DNA from 2 places in the Margalitia sp. FSL K6-0131 genome. Region 1 is predicted to be linked to the other one. Evidence: a T-box and tRNA genes for the amino acid it is inferred to sense, from the RefSeq annotation. Region 1 holds a T-box; the other holds one or more tRNA genes.
The links. A T-box is a leader RNA that pairs with one kind of tRNA and senses whether it is charged. The one in region 1 lies ahead of leuS (leucine--tRNA ligase), so its partner is inferred to be a tRNA-Leu.

Region 1 (10,241 bases):
CTGTAAAGCTTGAAGAGATTTTCTTCAAAACCAATAAGTCGTCCGTAGTCTTAAGTCTTAGGAAAAAGGATGAGGGAGTGGTTTTTTGAAACCTTCAACAAACAGGATGTTAACCCGAATTAAATCAATCTATGTGTTTATTAAGGAAAATGGCACGGTAACCACACAGGAACTTGTCGATGAGTTCGGAATAACTCCGCGTACAATTCAAAGAGATTTGAATGTATTGGCTTATAATGACTTGATTAAAAGCCCCCACCGCGGGACTTGGACAACAACGAAGAAAAGGGTAAAAATGTCATCGTAATAGAATATAATACTAGAAATATAAAAGGAGCTGGATTTTAACAGCTCCTTTTCATGTACCTTTCATTTCGATTCCTCTATACAGGGAAATTCCTTAATTGTTCTACTTCCTCTTCCGACAGTTCACGATATTCTCCAAGCATTAAGTTTTCATCAAGTTGGATTGGCCCCATAGAAATACGCTTTAAATAGACAACCTTTTTTCCAACCGCTTCAAACATTCTTTTTACTTGGTGGAACTTTCCTTCCGTAATCGTTAATTCGATATCGGAGCGAATTCCGGATTTAAGGATTTTTAGCTCCCCGGGCTTTGTAAGGTATCCATCATCTAATAAAACACCTTTTTTAAAGGCATCGATATCTGATTCAGAAACTACTCCATCGATGACTGCAAAATAGGTTTTGGGAACATGCTTTTTCGGAGATAGCAGCTTATGCGCCAGCCCTCCATCATTTGTAATTAGGAGAAGTCCTTCCGTATCCTTATCAAGTCTTCCTACCGGAAACGGGTTCAGGACAGAATCTTCCATATCTAATAAATCTATGACCGTTTTTTCATGATAGTCCTCGGTTGCCGAGATAACTCCTGGTGGTTTATTCATCATTAAATAAATGAATTCTTTATAATAAACCTGATCCCCGTGTATCGTAATAATATCTTCAATAGGATTTACATGTAATTTTCCATCCTTCGCGACATTCTCATTAACTTTTACAACGCCGTCTTTTAAAAGCTTTTTCACCTCTTTTCGGCTACCATATCCGACATTTGCAAGCAATTTATCAAGTCTCATTTCGTGCTCCTTTTATCATTTTAAGAATGGCCTTTTTCTCAGACTTTATTATTCCTCAAAAAAATTACACCTTATTTCGATTTCACAAAAGAAAGGATAAAAACATTATATTCATTTAAATCATAAGAATATTTATTGTTTTTTGGGCAGCTACCCATACCTAAAGCGTTTACCTACATAGGCTATTAGGGAATGGCAAGAAGATTTATTAGTTGTTTTCTGCAAAGTAATTATGTAGAAATCGATAGAATCAAAAAAATAACCTGCATGTTCAATACAACTAATAATCGAATTGCTTAATTATCATGATGAGGTGAAAACGAAATGGATTATAGACAACAAATGTATCCCCAAATGCCCGGCCAGCAATATGCAAATTTCCCACCATCTATGCAGCATCAGGGAGGCGGGCATATGCCTCCAGGTACTACCACCTTTCCAGGAGGCGGGCAGAGCCAATTGGAAAGGCGAATGGAACGTCTTGAAAGACAAGTAGAACGAATGAATCGCAGGATTACTCAAATCGAACGCCAAATGCAATATTGGGGACAAATGGGTCATCACTAATAAAGCGGAAAGTGCGCAGCAAACGAACAGAATGTATAGACTCCGACTCATGACTCATAAAACATAGCGAGTCTAAGGACGAGTTGATGTTGACATATCGAAAGGAGGAGATTGGAAGACCTATAGTCGATAGGCGCTAAAACTTTACAAGGACAAGACTTTTTATATAAGAGGTCAACTTTTTCAGTTGACCTCCTTTCCTATTATCCGATATGAAGCCTTCTCTTAATGCTTTGCAGCCTTTGTCCAAATAGCTTATCAGCAAGACCAGATCTTAATCCTATATAGCCATAAATTGCAGCCCCAATTCCTCCACATATAATCACAATCAACAATGACTGCCATTTAGATGCTGGCGAAAGAAATAGAGTGGTAATTTTGTAAAAAGCGATAACAACCCCAACCATAATTGCATTCATTAACAAAATTAATATACTTCTTCGCAATACTGTTTTGAATGGATAGTTTGCAAAAATCTTAATGACAACCAAGTTGATGATGATAGAAACAGAGTAGCCCAAAGCCGTAGCATATACTGCTCCATCCGTTTCGAATAATTTTATCAACGGTATATTAAAGGCTAACTTAACCAACAAACCAGTTAACAAGCTCAGTATCGTAAACCGCTGTTCATTAATTCCTTGTAAAATGGCGGCGGTAACGGAATACAAGGCGAAAAGAATAGCAACCGGCGCATAATGTCCCAGAACATCCGCACCTAATTTACTATGCTGATAAAACACGGTAAAAATAGGGTCTGCAAGCAATGATAACCCCATTGCCGCAGGTACCGTTAAAAACAGTAAGAGTTGAAAGGTTTGATCCACTTGACGAATCATGGACTGGCGATTTCCTTTGGCGAATGATTCCGTTATAAGCGGAACAAGCGTTAAAGAAAACGATGTGGCCAGTGAAACTGGTATTATTACAAGCTTATGAGAATCGAAATTAAGTACCCCAATAGCCTCAAGTGCTTCTTTTCCCTTATTTATAGCTGCCATACCTCTTGTAAAGGTTAATTGATCCACATATTGGAAAAGGGAGTTAGCTACACCTACAAATACAAATGGCAAGGCGTAGATAAAAATTTCCTTGTACATTTCCCTCAGCGAAACATTCAAGGTGCCTTTATCGTGTTCCAGCAGCTCATCAAAATGATGCTTTCTTATTTTCCAATACCAAAATAAAACAATTAAACTCGCAATTCCTCCAACAAATGCTGCAAATGTCGCAACACTAATAGCTGTTACCATACTTCCATTAAATACATGCAGTACTAAATAAGCTCCCAACAGAAGAAATACGATTCTGACAATTTGCTCAATCACCTGCGAAACCGCAGAAGGTCCCATAGATTGATGACCTTGAAAATATCCGCGAATTAAGCTCATTATTGGAATAATAATAAGTGCAAAGCTTACAGCCCGGATAATTGTCGTTACATTATCAATGGAATATTTTTTAGACTCTACCCCTGACATACTCAATTCCGCAAATGTTGGTGCAAAAATATACATAATGAGAAAACAAACGATACCGGTCATCAACATTAATATCATCCCGGATTTAAAAAGCTTTCTGCCAACTGCATATTCTTCTAATGCATTGTACTTTGCTATATATTTTGAAACAGCAAGCGGAACTCCAGCTGTTGCAATGCTAATAAATAATGTATATGGAACATAACCAAATTGATATAGAGCTTCCGGCTCCGAGCCTCCAATAATAGCGTGAAACGGAATGACATAAAATAACCCGATAAATTTGGAAATAAATGTTCCTAACGTTAAAATAAATGTACCACGGATAAGTTTTGAAGACATATAATCCCTACTTTAATCATGATTCATAATTGAAATTCACTAATTAGTAGTGTACAACTAACCAAGTCAATTGACAATTTATTCGAAAAATCTTTTTATTCCTTTTGCTTCCTTAAGGGGGATAAAAATTGTTGCTCTCTTGATTTAATAGTCAAGTCATTCTAAAATGAAACGAATATATACAAAGGTGTGGAACGAATGAAGTTTGATGTAATTGTTGTTGGAGGCGGCCCCTCCGGTTTGATGGCTGCGATTGCAGCTGGGGAAAAAAACGCCAAAGTAATGTTAATAGACAAAGGAGACAAGCTAGGGAGAAAGCTTGCCATTTCAGGCGGGGGCCGATGTAATGTCACGAACCGTCTTCCAATTGAGGAAATTGTAAAACATATCCCGGGAAATGGCCGCTTTCTATATAGTGCCTTTTCTATTTTTAATAATGAAGATATTATTCAGTTTTTTGAAAATCTCGGAATTAAGCTCAAGGAAGAGGACCACGGAAGAATGTTTCCCGTGACAAATAAAGCACAATCAGTCGTGGATGCCCTTTTAAAAAGGCTGTCTGAATTAAATGTAACCATTAAAACAAATACTCCTGTAAAAGAGGTATTGTATGATCATCAACAAGTAACAGGTGTTATGCTTCAAAATGGCGAAGTGATTCATAGTGATTCCGTTGTGGTGGCAGTTGGGGGGAAATCTGTTCCGCAAACAGGTTCAACCGGAGACGGATTTCCATGGGCAGAAAAAGCAGGACATTCTATATCGGAGCTTTTCCCCACAGAAGTACCTGTAACATCAGATGAATTTTTTATAAAAGAAAAAACATTACAGGGGCTTTCCCTTCGTGACGTGGCTATTAGTGTTTTGAATCCAAAAGGAAAACCAATTATTACCCATAAAATGGATATGATTTTCACTCATTTTGGCATTTCGGGCCCAGCCGTCTTAAGATGCAGCCAATTTGTCGTAAAGGCAATGAAAAAGTGGAATTTACAGCATGTCACAATGAGCATAGACGCTTTACCTGATTTTAACGAAGAACAGCTTTTTCAGCATATTATGAAAATATTAAAAGACGAACCGAAAAAGGCTGTAAAAAATAGTTTGAAAGGACTTTTGCCAGAACGTTATTTATTATTTTTACTCCATATGAGCGGAATCGATGAAAACACGCAAGCCTCCAATGTTTCTGTAGAAAAAATCCGTTCTTTTACAAAGGGATGTAAACAATTTCAATTTACCGTTAATGGAACACTCCCATTGGAAAAAGCATTTGTGACAGGAGGCGGTGTTTCTGTTAAAGAAATTGAACCAAAAACGATGGCTTCCAAATTAATGCCCGGTTTATATTTTTGTGGAGAAATTTTAGATATATACGGTTATACTGGAGGCTATAATATAACATCCGCACTTGTAACAGGTAGATTAGCTGGGATGAATGCAGCTATCTATTCTACGGATTGTCATTAATACACAATAACGCATGGATTTTTTCCATGCGTTGCTCGTATTGCGGACACTGAGTCCGTTATTTTCATAGATAATGATATTTTTTTATTGTTTCCGGACACTGAGTCCGCTATTTGCCAAAAATCACGCTAAAATAACCCTTTTTTGGCTAAATAGCGGAACGTATGTCCTATAATATCTTGAAATCCCCATTTTTGTCACAAATAACGAAATGTATGTCCGTTTTACCACATAGGCGGAACTACTTTATTTTTTATATAAAATCATCGCACTAAAACAATAAATTTGGTCGTCTTCGTCTTCGGGCATAACTGCCACATGATATTTTATATCTAACAGTTTATTATCATCAATGGTTTTCAAAAATTGATTCACATCTTCTTCTAAATCCTTTTCATGTTCATAATCGAATACCTTTACTTGGATCATACGATTTCCTCTCCCGTTTTTTATTACTATTGTTTCCAGGAGATGAAATTTTTAAAACATTCAAACATAATGAATTTTGGCTTTATACATCCTCCATTAGTATCAAGTTGATATTACTGCATAACTGCTGACATTTCCTCACAAGCGGGTACGAATTATCTTTTATGCGATGAAATATCAATTTAATTCATTATTTTTACATAAAAAACCAGGCAAATTGCCCGGTTAGTTTTTATTACTTTTTAGGCTTTGTTTCCCCTGTCCAATGTGACATTCCGCCTGTCATATTAATAACATGAAACCCTTGGTCTTGAAGAAATTGACATACTTTCATGCTTCGTCCCCCTGCATGGCAAGCAATGATATATTCTTCGTTTTTATCTAATTTATCCAAGGAATCAGGGATATCCCCCATTCGTATATGTACTGCTTCAGGAATCATTCCTTCCGCAACCTCATCATCTTCGCGCACATCAATTATATATAATGTCTCATCATTTTTTAATTTCTTTTCCACTTCTTCTGGAGTAATTTGTTTTATTTCCAATCCTGTCATTCCTTTCGAGTATTTTCTTTTCGATTATATCAAATACGTTTATGTAAAAACAAAGAAAGGGGTTTAAATAACCCCTCCCTTAATTTGCAACAATATTCACTAGCTTACCTGGAACTGCAATTATTTTACGAACGGTTTTTCCTTCAATAAAACCCTTTACTGTATCATCATTTTGTGCTATCTCTTCTAATTCTTTAGCAGATGCCTCACGGGAAACAGTCATTTTGCTTCGAACTTTTCCATTTACTTGGATAACGATTTCAACCTCATTATCAACAAGCTTAGCTTCATCATAAGTTGGCCAAGCTTCATAAGAAATCGTACCTTCATGGCCAAGTTTTTCCCAAAGCTCTTCACAGATATGCGGAGCAATTGGAGCTAGCATTTTCACAAAGCCCTCCATATATTCTTTTGGAAGAACGTCTGCTTTGTAAGCTTCATTAACGAATACCATTAGCTGAGAAATAGCAGTGTTATAGCCAAGATTTTCGAAGTCTTCCGTTACTTTTTTCACGGTTTGATGATATACCTTTTCAAGGACATCTTTATTTCCATTCTGAACTTTGCTTGAAAGCTCACCATTATCATCCACAAGCAAACGCCATACACGGTCAAGGAATCGTCTTGCTCCATCAAGACCATTTGTTGTCCAGGCAATAGATGCTGTTAGTGGTCCCATGAACATTTCATATAGACGAAGCGTATCAGCACCATGGCTAGAGACGATTTGATCAGGGTTAACCACGTTTCCTTTTGATTTACTCATTTTTTCATTGTTTTCACCAAGAATCATCCCTTGGTTAAGCAATCTTTGGAAAGGCTCTTTTGTTGGAACAACCCCAATATCATACAAGAACTTATACCAGAAGCGGGCATATAGCAGATGAAGCACGGCATGCTCTGCCCCGCCAATATACGTATCAACTGGAAGCCATTCTTTTAGTTTTTCTGGATCCGCAAGCGCCTCACTATTATGAGGATCAATGTAGCGAATAAAGTACCAGCAGCTTCCTGCCCATTGCGGCATCGTATTCGTTTCACGACGGCCTTTTTTTCCTGTTACAGGATCCACAACATTTATCCATTCTTCGATATTGGCAAGAGGAGACTCCCCAGTACCGGATGGTTTAATGTCCGTTGTTTTTGGAAGAGTAAGCGGAAGCTCTTCTTCCGGAACAGCTGTCATTGTACCATCTTCCCAATGAATAATCGGGATTGGTTCACCCCAATAACGTTGGCGGCTAAATAGCCAATCACGAAGGCGGTAGGTTACTTTCTTTTCGCCTATTCCTTTATCCTCAAGCCAAGCAATCATTTGCTTAATGCCATCTTCTTTATTTAGACCATTTAGGAAATCCGAATTTACGTGCTCCCCATCACCTGTATAGGCTTCTTCCGCAACATTTCCGCCTGCTACAACTTCTTTTATAGTTAATCCGAATTTTTTAGCAAATTCATAGTCGCGCTCATCATGTGCTGGAACAGCCATAATTGCACCGGTTCCATAGCTCATTAGAACATAGTCGGCAATCCAGATTGGCATTTTTTCATCATTTACAGGGTTGATAGCATAAGCTCCCGTAAATACACCTGTTTTGTCTTTGGCAAGATCTGTACGCTCAAGATCGCTTTTCGATTTAATTTGATCAAGATATGCATCAACTGCTGCACGCTGATCGGCAGTTGTAATTTTTTCTACTAGCGGATGCTCTGGTGCCAAAACGGCATATGTTGCACCGAATAGAGTATCAGGACGAGTTGTGAAAACAGTAAATGTTTCATCTGTACCATTAATATTGAAAGTTACCTCTGCACCCTCAGATCTGCCAATCCAATTTCTTTGCATATCTTTAAGACTTTCTGGCCAATCAAGATCATCCAGATCTTCAAGCAGTTTGTCCGCATAAGCAGTGATTCTTAGAATCCATTGTCTCATCGGACGTCTTTCAACCGGATGACCACCGCGTTCACTTTTTCCATCGATAACTTCTTCATTAGCAAGTACTGTGCCAAGTGCCGGACACCAGTTAACCGGTACCTCGTCGACATATGCAAGACCTTTTTCATAAAGCTTCAAGAAAATCCATTGTGTCCATTTATAATATTCCGGATCCGTTGTATTTACTTCACGATCCCAATCAAAGGAAAAGCCAAGTGAGTTCAATTGACGTCTAAACGTCTCGATATTGTGTTTCGTAAATTCAGCCGGATCATTGCCGGTGTCAATCGCATATTGTTCTGCAGGCAGTCCAAATGCGTCCCATCCCATTGGATGAAGCACATTATAGCCCTGCATTCTTTTCCATCTTGCCAGAATATCGGTGGAAATATATCCTTTTGGATGCCCGACATGAAGTCCTACTCCAGAAGGGTATGGGAACATATCCAACGCATAATAGTTTTCTTTTGATTTATCCTCTGTTGTTTTAAAGCTATCATGGTCTTTCCAATATTTTTGCCACTTTTTTTCAATCTCAATATGATTGTAACTCATGAAATTGCCTCCTTATCTTTTTATAACAGCAAAAAACCTCTCATCCCTATCAAAATAGGGACGAGAGGTTAACTTATACTCCCGCGGTACCACCCAAATTAGTGCATGCACTCGCTTCATTCATCCTTAACGCGGAAAACGGCAAAGATTACTTGGGTGTTCCCGTTCACATTTGCAACTAATAGGCGAGTTCATGATGGATCCGATTGGCTTGCACCTACCGCCAATTCTCTTGTTCAGATGAACATCACTACTATTCCTACTCAAACGTTTCATATGGATTAAATTATTTACCATTTTAGCCAATTTTAATCGTTGTTGCAAGCCTTTTTTTCATTCATGTTACATGCTTAAAGTTTGTTCCTGATTGGAGGATGATTTTAACGGTTTATCAAAGAAAATGGATAATCCAATGGATATAACAAATAATACCATCAGCGAAATAAATAACGTGGACATTCCGTATAAATCTACGACAATTCCACCGACTAAAGGTCCGACCATACGACCGCCCGTTGCTGTACTATTGACGATACCTTGAAAAAGCCCTTCTTTTCCTTTTGGAGACAGCTGACTCGCAATAGTTGGAATAGCTGGCCATACAAGCATTTCTCCTATCGTAAGAATAACCATAGCTGCAACAAAAGCACTCAAGCTATGTGCGACACTTACAACCCCAAAAGAAATGATAAAAATGACAATTCCCATTATGATTTGTCCTTTTAAGCTTGAACAGAACTTCTTGATCAGTGGTGTCATGATCGGCTGGCCAATTACGATTAATGCACCGTTAATCGTCCATAAAAGGCCATATTGTCTTAAAGTGATCCCAATTTCTTGAGTATAGCTTGAAATGGTCGCTTGCCACTGAACATACCCTACCCAGCATAGCAAGTAGGCCGAACATAAAATAACCAAAGCCTTAAAAATTTGTTTATTTCTAATAGCTCCATGTTCTTGAATAACCGATGTTTGCTTTCCTTGCTGGGCAGACAAATTTTTATACCCGAAGAAGGCAATCAATAAAAAGACAATAAACATAAGTAAATTAGCTAAAAAGATATAGTTAAAGGAAAAAGATGCTACAAAACCACCTAAGGCAGAACCAACTGCAACCCCAACGTTCTGCGCAACATAAATAGCATTAAAAGCTCTTCTTCCTCCTTCTTTCCAAACGGAACCTGCCATTGCAAATACACAAGGAAAAATAATTCCTGAACCAAAACCAGTTATGGTCAGAAAAATGACATAGTTTGGCCAATCATGCCAAAGAGTAAGACCAAGTGCTGCCAATATAGTAAGGATGATTCCGAATAAAACGGTCCGGTACCCCCCAAGTTTATCAAAAAGAGTTCCCCCGAGTAAGTTACCTATAACGCTTGCAGCCGAATTTAACATTAAAACAATTCCTGCAATAGATAATGACTTTCCGAGGTGATCATGGATGTAAATGGTGTTTAAAGGCCATAAAAAAGAAGAGCCTGTTGTATTCACCACCATCCCGATTACTAAAAGCCACAAGGATTTAGGCATGAGAAACGCTCCCTTCCCCCAGTATATATTTTATATCAATCACCATTGTATTCTTTTTAAATTATAGCGACAAGGGGTAAAAGAGATAACTATGTTTTCAGAAAAAGAAGGAGTGCTGAAGATGCACTCCTTCTTTACTTTATCTAGTTAATCCGGGTTTTCAATATGCTGTTTCGAACGAATTGGCTGGCTTTTTTTAGCATTGTTTTTCTTTAACTGTTTTACAGGATCATATTCCTTACCGAGCTCCATGTCCTGATTATTTACAC
Region 2 (10,241 bases), 1.7 Mb from region 1:
CGAGCGGCAAACTTCCGGTCTGAGGAACACGAACTTCATACAAGGCTAGGTATCATTGGATGAGTTTGCAATACAAAACAAAGTCCTTTCTGCCGAAGGTGATACAAAGTAAATGAAGCAGATAGATGGAAGGAAAGATTGCACTCTTACCCGGGGAGGTCTGGTTGATACGCCAAGTACACTTGGTAACCTATCTAGTAATGGATAGCTGAACAATCAGAAGTCAGCCGAAGTCGTAGTACTTGGTTTGCTCGAGAGAATCAAGGAAGGACTGAACCATTTTAGGAGAACAAACACTCGGCAAACGGTTCTTTATGTATGAAAGCAGAAAATTCTTACGGAACCTACCTGAAAGGAAGAAATGGTGAATTCCATGGGGGACTTCGGGAGGGCTTAGTAAAGAACCCACTTAATGAGAATGTATTGTTCACGTAGAAAGGATAAATCTCAATGTTAATGGAACGAATGTTGTCACGGGAAAATCTTTTATTGGCATTAAAGCGAGTAGAAAAGAACAAAGGAAGTCATGGAGTAGACAATATGTCCGTAAAAGACCTACGAAGACATATTCTCGAAACGTGGGATACACTTAAAACATCCTTAATGGAGGGTACTTATCAACCTTCTCCTGTCCGTCGGGTTGAAATCCCAAAACCGAACGGTGGAGTAAGGTTATTAGGTATCCCAACCGTGACAGACCGTTTCATCCAACAGGCGATTACTCAGATTTTAACCCCTATCTTCGACCCGACTTTTTCAACACAGAGCTATGGTTTTCGACCAAACAAACGAGGTCATGACGGTGTTAGACAAGCGAAGAAATATATCGAAGAGGGATACCGATGGGTAGTCGACATGGACTTGGAGAAATTCTTTGATAAAGTCAATCATGATAGATTAATGCGGACTCTATCCAAAAGGATTCAAGACAGAACGCTCCTATCACTAATTCGGAAGTATCTACAGTCTGGCATTATGATTAATGGAGTCATAACGAAATCCGAGGAGGGTACGCCCCAAGGTGGACCATTAAGTCCTTTACTCTCCAATATCGTTCTAGATGAACTAGACAAAGAGTTAGAAAAGAGAGGGCACAAGTTTGTCCGATACGCAGATGATTGTAATATCTACGTAAAATCGAGAAGAGCCGGAGAGCGAGTAATGGACTCGATTACTACTTTCATTGAATTTACTCTAAAACTAAAGGTGAATCGAGAAAAGTCAGCTGTAGACAGACCTTGGAAAAGAAAGTTTTTAGGTTTTAGCTTCACATTTCATAAGAAACCGAAGGTGCGGATGTCAAACCAAAGTATTCAACGTGTCAAGAAACGGATACGAGAATTAACTTCAAGGTCAAAACCAATTCCAATGGATTATAGAATAGAGAAGCTGAATCAATATTTGATTGGCTGGTGCGGATATTATGCATTAGCAGATACACCCACTATTTTCAAAGAATTAGACGAATGGATTAGAAGGCGTCTCAGAATGTGCCAATGGAAAGAATGGAAGAAACCAAAAACCAAAGTAAGAAAACTCATTGGATTAGGGATTCCAAAAGAGAAGGCATACGAATGGGGAAACTCTAGAAAGAAATATTGGAGAATAGCCAGAAGCCCAATCCTACAGAAAACCCTCACAAACTCCTATTGGGAGATGCGAGGGCTGAAGAGTCTTTATGTGAGATATTCTCAACTACGTCAGACATAAATGGAACCGCCGTATACGGAACCGTACGTACGGTGGTGTGAGAGGTCGGGGGTTAGTCACCTCCTCCTACTCGATTAAAGTAATAATATATCGTCTATCATTTTTCGAGGATGGATTTTGTTATATTAATATATTAATTAAGGGAATAAAATTTTAAAAAGCTATTGCATATTAGTGAAAATGGTGGTATATTTATATTCGTTGTCCGGTAAGAAAGGGCAACGAGGAAAAAGAAAAACAAAAAAACATGTTGACATCAGCATTGAGATTTGATAATATAGAAAAGTCGCTGATGAACGACATTGATCTTTGAAAACTGAACAGAACGAAACGTCAATGTTTTAAATAATGAGCTATATCAAACACTTTTTTGGAGAGTTTGATCCTGGCTCAGGACGAACGCTGGCGGCGTGCCTAATACATGCAAGTCGAGCGGACTTTTAAAAGCTTGCTTTTAAAAGTTAGCGGCGGACGGGTGAGTAACACGTGGGTAACCTGCCTGTAAGACTGGGATAACTCCGGGAAACCGGGGCTAATACCGGATAACTTCTTTCCTCGCATGAGGAAAGATTGAAAGATGGCTTCGGCTATCACTTACAGATGGACCCGCGGCGCATTAGCTAGTTGGTGAGGTAACGGCTCACCAAGGCGACGATGCGTAGCCGACCTGAGAGGGTGATCGGCCACACTGGGACTGAGACACGGCCCAGACTCCTACGGGAGGCAGCAGTAGGGAATCTTCCGCAATGGACGAAAGTCTGACGGAGCAACGCCGCGTGAGTGATGAAGGTTTTCGGATCGTAAAACTCTGTTGTTAGGGAAGAACAAGTATCGTTCGAATAGGGCGGTACCTTGACGGTACCTAACCAGAAAGCCACGGCTAACTACGTGCCAGCAGCCGCGGTAATACGTAGGTGGCAAGCGTTGTCCGGAATTATTGGGCGTAAAGCGCGCGCAGGCGGTTTCTTAAGTCTGATGTGAAAGCCCACGGCTCAACCGTGGAGGGTCATTGGAAACTGGGAGACTTGAGTGCAGAAGAGGAGAGTGGAATTCCACGTGTAGCGGTGAAATGCGTAGAGATGTGGAGGAACACCAGTGGCGAAGGCGACTCTCTGGTCTGTAACTGACGCTGAGGCGCGAAAGCGTGGGGAGCGAACAGGATTAGATACCCTGGTAGTCCACGCCGTAAACGATGAGTGCTAAGTGTTAGAGGGTTTCCGCCCTTTAGTGCTGCAGCTAACGCATTAAGCACTCCGCCTGGGGAGTACGGCCGCAAGGCTGAAACTCAAAGGAATTGACGGGGGCCCGCACAAGCGGTGGAGCATGTGGTTTAATTCGAAGCAACGCGAAGAACCTTACCAGGTCTTGACATCCTCTGACAACCCTAGAGATAGGGCGTTCCCCTTCGGGGGACAGAGTGACAGGTGGTGCATGGTTGTCGTCAGCTCGTGTCGTGAGATGTTGGGTTAAGTCCCGCAACGAGCGCAACCCTTGACCTTAGTTGCCAGCATTCAGTTGGGCACTCTAAGGTGACTGCCGGTGACAAACCGGAGGAAGGTGGGGATGACGTCAAATCATCATGCCCCTTATGACCTGGGCTACACACGTGCTACAATGGATGGTACAAAGGGCTGCGAGACCGCGAGGTTAAGCCAATCCCATAAAACCATTCTCAGTTCGGATTGCAGGCTGCAACTCGCCTGCATGAAGCCGGAATCGCTAGTAATCGCGGATCAGCATGCCGCGGTGAATACGTTCCCGGGCCTTGTACACACCGCCCGTCACACCACGAGAGTTTGTAACACCCGAAGTCGGTGAGGTAACCTTTTGGAGCCAGCCGCCGAAGGTGGGACAGATGATTGGGGTGAAGTCGTAACAAGGTAGCCGTATCGGAAGGTGCGGCTGGATCACCTCCTTTCTAAGGATAATGGAAAACCACTTACGTGGTTATAAGAAGACGTTTATAAGTTCTGTTCAGTTTTGGATGATCAATTCATCCAGGATAATTTGTTCTTTGAAAACTAGATACTGATAGAAGAAACCAAGTAAAACCGAGAATCGCCACTTTATGGATTTCATCCATTTTAAAGTAGTAATAACCTTATAGGTTAAGTTAGTAAGGGCGCACGGTGGATGCCTTGGCACTAGGAGCCGATGAAGGACGGGACTAACACCGATATGCTTCGGGGAGCTGTAAGCAAGCTTTGATCCGGAGATTTCCGAATGGGGGAACCCACTGCTCGTAATGGAGCAGTATCTTTACCTGAATACATAGGGTAATGAAGGCAGACCCGGGGAACTGAAACATCTAAGTACCCGGAGGAAGAGAAAGCAAACGCGATTTCCTGAGTAGCGGCGAGCGAAACGGAAGAAGCCCAAACCAAGAGGCTTGCCTCTTGGGGTTGTAGGACACTCTATACGGAGTTACAAAGGAACGGAGTAGATGAAGAGGTCTGGAAAGGCCCGTCAAAGAAGGTAACAACCCTGTAGTTGAAACTTCGTTCCCTCCAGAGTGGATCCTGAGTACGGCGGGACACGTGAAATCCCGTCGGAAGCAGGGAGGACCATCTCCCAAGGCTAAATACTCCCTAGTGACCGATAGTGAACCAGTACCGTGAGGGAAAGGTGAAAAGCACCCCGGGAGGGGAGTGAAAGAGAACCTGAAACCGTGTGCCTACAAGTAGTTAGAGCCCGTTAATGGGTGATAGCGTGCCTTTTGTAGAATGAACCGGCGAGTTACGATTTCATGCAAGGTTAAGCTGATGAAGCGGAGCCGCAGCGAAAGCGAGTCTGAATAGGGCGAATAAGTATGAGGTCGTAGACCCGAAACCAGGTGATCTACCCATGTCCAGGGTGAAGGTAAGGTAACACTTACTGGAGGCCCGAACCCACGCACGTTGAAAAGTGCGGGGATGAGGTGTGGGTAGCGGAGAAATTCCAATCGAACTTGGAGATAGCTGGTTCTCTCCGAAATAGCTTTAGGGCTAGCCTCAAGATGAAGAGTATTGGAGGTAGAGCACTGTTTGGACTAGGGGCCCTCATCGGGTTACCGAATTCAGACAAACTCCGAATGCCAAATACTTATGCTTGGGAGTCAGACTGCGAGTGATAAGATCCGTAGTCAAAAGGGAAACAGCCCAGACCACCAGCTAAGGTCCCAAAGTATACGTTAAGTGGAAAAGGATGTGGAGTTGCTTAGACAACCAGGATGTTGGCTTAGAAGCAGCCACCATTTAAAGAGTGCGTAATAGCTCACTGGTCGAGTGACTCTGCGCCGAAAATGTACCGGGGCTAAACGTATCACCGAAGCTGTGGATGGACACCTGACAGGTGTCCGTGGTAGGAGAGCGTTCTAAGGGCGGTGAAGCTAAACCGGAAGGATTAGTGGAGCGCTTAGAAGTGAGAATGCCGGTATGAGTAGCGAAAGAAGGGTGAGAATCCCTTCCACCGAATGCCTAAGGTTTCCTGAGGAAGGCTCGTCCGCTCAGGGTTAGTCGGGACCTAAGCCGAGGCCGAAAGGCGTAGGCGATGGACAACAGGTTGATATTCCTGTACCACCTCTTCACCGTTTGAACGATGGGGGGACGCAGGAGGATAGGGTAAGCGCACTGCTGGTTATGTGCGTCTAAGCAGTTAGGCTGGTTACGAGGCAAATCCCGTAACCGTGAAGGCGGAGCTGTGATAGCGAGGGAAATATAGTACCGAAGTTCCTGATTCCACACTGCCAAGAAAATCCTCTAGTGAGGTGAAAGGTGCCCGTACCGCAAACCGACACAGGTAGGCGAGGAGAGAATCCTAAGGTGAGCGAGAGAACTCTCGTTAAGGAACTCGGCAAAATGACCCCGTAACTTCGGGAGAAGGGGTGCTCTGGTAGGGTGCAAGCCCGAGAGAGCCGCAGTGAATAGGCCCAGGCGACTGTTTAGCAAAAACACAGGTCTCTGCGAAGCCGCAAGGCGAAGTATAGGGGCTGACGCCTGCCCGGTGCTGGAAGGTTAAGAGGAGGGGTTAGCGTAAGCGAAGCTCTGAATTGAAGCCCCAGTAAACGGCGGCCGTAACTATAACGGTCCTAAGGTAGCGAAATTCCTTGTCAGGTAAGTTCTGACCCGCACGAAAGGCGTAACGATCTGGGCACTGTCTCAACGAGAGACTCGGTGAAATTATAGTACCTGTGAAGATGCAGGTTACCCGCGACAGGACGGAAAGACCCCGTGGAGCTTTACTGCAGCCTGATATTGAATTTTGGTACAGCTTGTACAGGATAGGTAGGAGCCTTTGAAGCCGGAGCGCCAGCTTCGGTGGAGGCGTCGGTGGGATACTACCCTGGCTGTATTGAAATTCTAACCCGCACCCCTGATCGGGGTGGGAGACAGTGTCAGGCAGGCAGTTTGACTGGGGCGGTCGCCTCCTAAAGAGTAACGGAGGCGCCCAAAGGTTCCCTCAGAATGGTTGGAAATCATTCGTAGAGTGTAAAGGCACAAGGGAGCTTGACTGCGAGACCTACAAGTCGAGCAGGGACGAAAGTCGGGCTTAGTGATCCGGTGGTTCCGCATGGAAGGGCCATCGCTCAACGGATAAAAGCTACCCCGGGGATAACAGGCTTATCTCCCCCAAGAGTCCACATCGACGGGGAGGTTTGGCACCTCGATGTCGGCTCATCGCATCCTGGGGCTGTAGTCGGTCCCAAGGGTTGGGCTGTTCGCCCATTAAAGCGGTACGCGAGCTGGGTTCAGAACGTCGTGAGACAGTTCGGTCCCTATCCGTCGTGGGCGTAGGAAATTTGAGAGGAGCTGTCCTTAGTACGAGAGGACCGGGATGGACGCACCGCTGGTGTACCAGTTGTCTTGCCAAAGGCATCGCTGGGTAGCTATGTGCGGAAGGGATAAGTGCTGAAAGCATCTAAGCATGAAGCCCCCCTCAAGATGAGATTTCCCATAGCGCAAGCTAGTAAGATCCCTGAAAGATGATCAGGTTGATAGGTTCGAGGTGGAAGTGTGGCGACACATGGAGCTGACGAATACTAATCGATCGAGGACTTAACCAAAATATAAAGCGGAAGCGCCTTGCTCATCGGCGTATGAATTTCGTAGTCTTCGACTGAGATAAAGGAAACACAGTGAGGTAGTTCACGAACTGATGTTGACTTATCGTAGGGAGGAGACGGAGAAATTCACTAGCCGATAGGCGCTGGAGCTGGATTGAAAAAAGCGAAACTCAGTTTTACTTCTTCTTCTGCAGTATTTAGTTTTGAGGGAACAAACCTCATATAGTCTGGTAATTATGGCGAGAAGGTCACACCCGTTCCCATCCCGAACACGGAAGTTAAGCTTCTCAGCGCCGATGGTAGTTGGGGGCTCTCCCCCTGCAAGAGTAGGACGTTGCCAGGCTTACATAATGGAGGATTAGCTCAGCTGGGAGAGCACCTGCCTTACAAGCAGGGGGTCGGCGGTTCGATCCCGTCATCCTCCACCATATAAAATGCCGGCCTAGCTCAATTGGTAGAGCAACTGACTTGTAATCAGTAGGTTGGGGGTTCAAGTCCTCTGGCCGGCACCATTTCCGAGCCATTAGCTCAGTCGGTAGAGCATCTGACTTTTAATCAGAGGGTCGAAGGTTCGAGTCCTTCATGGCTCACCATTTTTTAAAGTAAATTAACTTTCCATAACGCGGGTGTGGCGGAATTGGCAGACGCACCAGACTTAGGATCTGGCGCCGCAAGGCGTGGGGGTTCGACTCCCTTCACCCGCATTGATAAAAATTTCTGCGCGGAAGTAGTTCAGTGGTAGAACACCACCTTGCCAAGGTGGGGGTCGCGGGTTCGAATCCCGTCTTCCGCTCCAAATACCCTTGCCGGGGTGGCGGAACTGGCAGACGCACAGGACTTAAAATCCTGCGGTAGGTGACTACCGTACCGGTTCGATTCCGGTCCTCGGCACCAAGATTTTTGCAAAGCAAAATAATTTATTATAATATGCGCCCATAGCTCAATTGGATAGAGCGTTTGACTACGGATCAAAAGGTTAGGGGTTCGACTCCTCTTGGGCGCGCCATAATCAATTCAAACGGGAAGTAGCTCAGCTTGGTAGAGCACATGGTTTGGGACCATGGGGTCGCAGGTTCGAATCCTGTCTTCCCGACCATTTAATATTGGGGCCTTAGCTCAGCTGGGAGAGCGCCTGCTTTGCACGCAGGAGGTCAGCGGTTCGATCCCGCTAGGCTCCACCAAAAAAAGTTCTTGACATTCTCTATTTAAGAGAGTAATATAGAAAAGTCGCTGATGAACGACATTGATCTTTGAAAACTGAACAGAACGAAACGTCAATGTTTTAAATAATGAGCTATATCAAACACTTTTTTGGAGAGTTTGATCCTGGCTCAGGACGAACGCTGGCGGCGTGCCTAATACATGCAAGTCGAGCGGACTTTTAAAAGCTTGCTTTTAAAAGTTAGCGGCGGACGGGTGAGTAACACGTGGGTAACCTGCCTGTAAGACTGGGATAACTCCGGGAAACCGGGGCTAATACCGGATAACTTCTTTCCTCGCATGAGGAAAGATTGAAAGATGGCTTCGGCTATCACTTACAGATGGACCCGCGGCGCATTAGCTAGTTGGTGAGGTAACGGCTCACCAAGGCGACGATGCGTAGCCGACCTGAGAGGGTGATCGGCCACACTGGGACTGAGACACGGCCCAGACTCCTACGGGAGGCAGCAGTAGGGAATCTTCCGCAATGGACGAAAGTCTGACGGAGCAACGCCGCGTGAGTGATGAAGGTTTTCGGATCGTAAAACTCTGTTGTTAGGGAAGAACAAGTATCGTTCGAATAGGGCGGTACCTTGACGGTACCTAACCAGAAAGCCACGGCTAACTACGTGCCAGCAGCCGCGGTAATACGTAGGTGGCAAGCGTTGTCCGGAATTATTGGGCGTAAAGCGCGCGCAGGCGGTTTCTTAAGTCTGATGTGAAAGCCCACGGCTCAACCGTGGAGGGTCATTGGAAACTGGGAGACTTGAGTGCAGAAGAGGAGAGTGGAATTCCACGTGTAGCGGTGAAATGCGTAGAGATGTGGAGGAACACCAGTGGCGAAGGCGACTCTCTGGTCTGTAACTGACGCTGAGGCGCGAAAGCGTGGGGAGCGAACAGGATTAGATACCCTGGTAGTCCACGCCGTAAACGATGAGTGCTAAGTGTTAGAGGGTTTCCGCCCTTTAGTGCTGCAGCTAACGCATTAAGCACTCCGCCTGGGGAGTACGGCCGCAAGGCTGAAACTCAAAGGAATTGACGGGGGCCCGCACAAGCGGTGGAGCATGTGGTTTAATTCGAAGCAACGCGAAGAACCTTACCAGGTCTTGACATCCTCTGACAACCCTAGAGATAGGGCGTTCCCCTTCGGGGGACAGAGTGACAGGTGGTGCATGGTTGTCGTCAGCTCGTGTCGTGAGATGTTGGGTTAAGTCCCGCAACGAGCGCAACCCTTGACCTTAGTTGCCAGCATTCAGTTGGGCACTCTAAGGTGACTGCCGGTGACAAACCGGAGGAAGGTGGGGATGACGTCAAATCATCATGCCCCTTATGACCTGGGCTACACACGTGCTACAATGGATGGTACAAAGGGCTGCGAGACCGCGAGGTTAAGCCAATCCCATAAAACCATTCTCAGTTCGGATTGCAGGCTGCAACTCGCCTGCATGAAGCCGGAATCGCTAGTAATCGCGGATCAGCATGCCGCGGTGAATACGTTCCCGGGCCTTGTACACACCGCCCGTCACACCACGAGAGTTTGTAACACCCGAAGTCGGTGAGGTAACCTTTTGGAGCCAGCCGCCGAAGGTGGGACAGATGATTGGGGTGAAGTCGTAACAAGGTAGCCGTATCGGAAGGTGCGGCTGGATCACCTCCTTTCTAAGGATAATGGAAAACCACTTACGTGGTTATAAGAAGACGTTTATAAGTTCTGTTCAGTTTTGGATGATCAATTCATCCAGGATAATTTGTTCTTTGAAAACTAGATACTGATAGAAGAAACCAAGTAAAACCGAGAATCGCCACTTTATGGATTTCATCCATTTTAAAGTAGTAATAACCTTATAGGTTAAGTTAGTAAGGGCGCACGGTGGATGCCTTGGCACTAGGAGCCGATGAAGGACGGGACTAACACCGATATGCTTCGGGGAGCTGTAAGCAAGCTTTGATCCGGAGATTTCCGAATGGGGGAACCCACTGCTCGTAATGGAGCAGTATCTTTACCTGAATACATAGGGTAATGAAGGCAGACCCGGGGAACTGAAACATCTAAGTACCCGGAGGAAGAGAAAGCAAACGCGATTTCCTGAGTAGCGGCGAGCGAAACGGAAGAAGCCCAAACCAAGAGGCTTGCCTCTTGGGGTTGTAGGACACTCTATACGGAGTTACAAAGGAACGGAGTAGATGAAGAGGTCTGGAAAGGCCCGTCAAAGAAGGTAACAACCCTGTAGTTGAAACTTCGTTCCCTCCAGAGTGGATCCTGAGTACGGCGGGACACGTGAAATCCCGT

Region 2: it encodes a tRNA-Leu, which carries the amino acid that the T-box ahead of leuS (leucine--tRNA ligase) is inferred to sense. The anticodon was not compared.

Annotation. Positions count from the first base shown of each region.
Region 1 covers NZ_JBBOZS010000001.1:1,762,452-1,772,692, reverse strand. The annotation lists gene NSQ59_RS08615 (DeoR family transcriptional regulator) at 86-307, shown strand; gene NSQ59_RS08610 (pseudouridine synthase) at 384-1,100, opposite strand; gene NSQ59_RS08605 (hypothetical protein) at 1,425-1,667, shown strand; gene NSQ59_RS08600 (putative polysaccharide biosynthesis protein) at 1,871-3,490, opposite strand; gene NSQ59_RS08595 (BaiN/RdsA family NAD(P)/FAD-dependent oxidoreductase) at 3,689-4,960, shown strand; gene NSQ59_RS08590 (sporulation protein Cse60) at 5,207-5,389, opposite strand; gene NSQ59_RS08585 (rhodanese-like domain-containing protein) at 5,625-5,936, opposite strand; gene leuS (leucine--tRNA ligase) at 6,025-8,439, opposite strand; T-box leader at 8,493-8,714, opposite strand; gene NSQ59_RS08575 (MDR family MFS transporter) at 8,782-9,972, opposite strand; gene NSQ59_RS08570 (hypothetical protein) at 10,120-10,241, opposite strand, start outside.
Region 2 covers NZ_JBBOZS010000001.1:93,540-103,780, forward strand. The annotation lists gene ltrA (group II intron reverse transcriptase/maturase) at 451-1,710, shown strand; rRNA gene NSQ59_RS00475 (16S ribosomal RNA) at 2,078-3,628, shown strand; rRNA gene NSQ59_RS00480 (23S ribosomal RNA) at 3,817-6,751, shown strand; rRNA gene rrf (5S ribosomal RNA) at 6,978-7,094, shown strand; tRNA gene NSQ59_RS00490 (tRNA-Val) at 7,104-7,179, shown strand; tRNA gene NSQ59_RS00495 (tRNA-Thr) at 7,188-7,263, shown strand; tRNA gene NSQ59_RS00500 (tRNA-Lys) at 7,269-7,344, shown strand; tRNA gene NSQ59_RS00505 (tRNA-Leu) at 7,374-7,455, shown strand; tRNA gene NSQ59_RS00510 (tRNA-Gly) at 7,473-7,547, shown strand; tRNA gene NSQ59_RS00515 (tRNA-Leu) at 7,557-7,645, shown strand; tRNA gene NSQ59_RS00520 (tRNA-Arg) at 7,681-7,757, shown strand; tRNA gene NSQ59_RS00525 (tRNA-Pro) at 7,771-7,847, shown strand; tRNA gene NSQ59_RS00530 (tRNA-Ala) at 7,857-7,932, shown strand; rRNA gene NSQ59_RS00535 (16S ribosomal RNA) at 8,060-9,610, shown strand; rRNA gene NSQ59_RS00540 (23S ribosomal RNA) at 9,799-10,241, shown strand, end outside.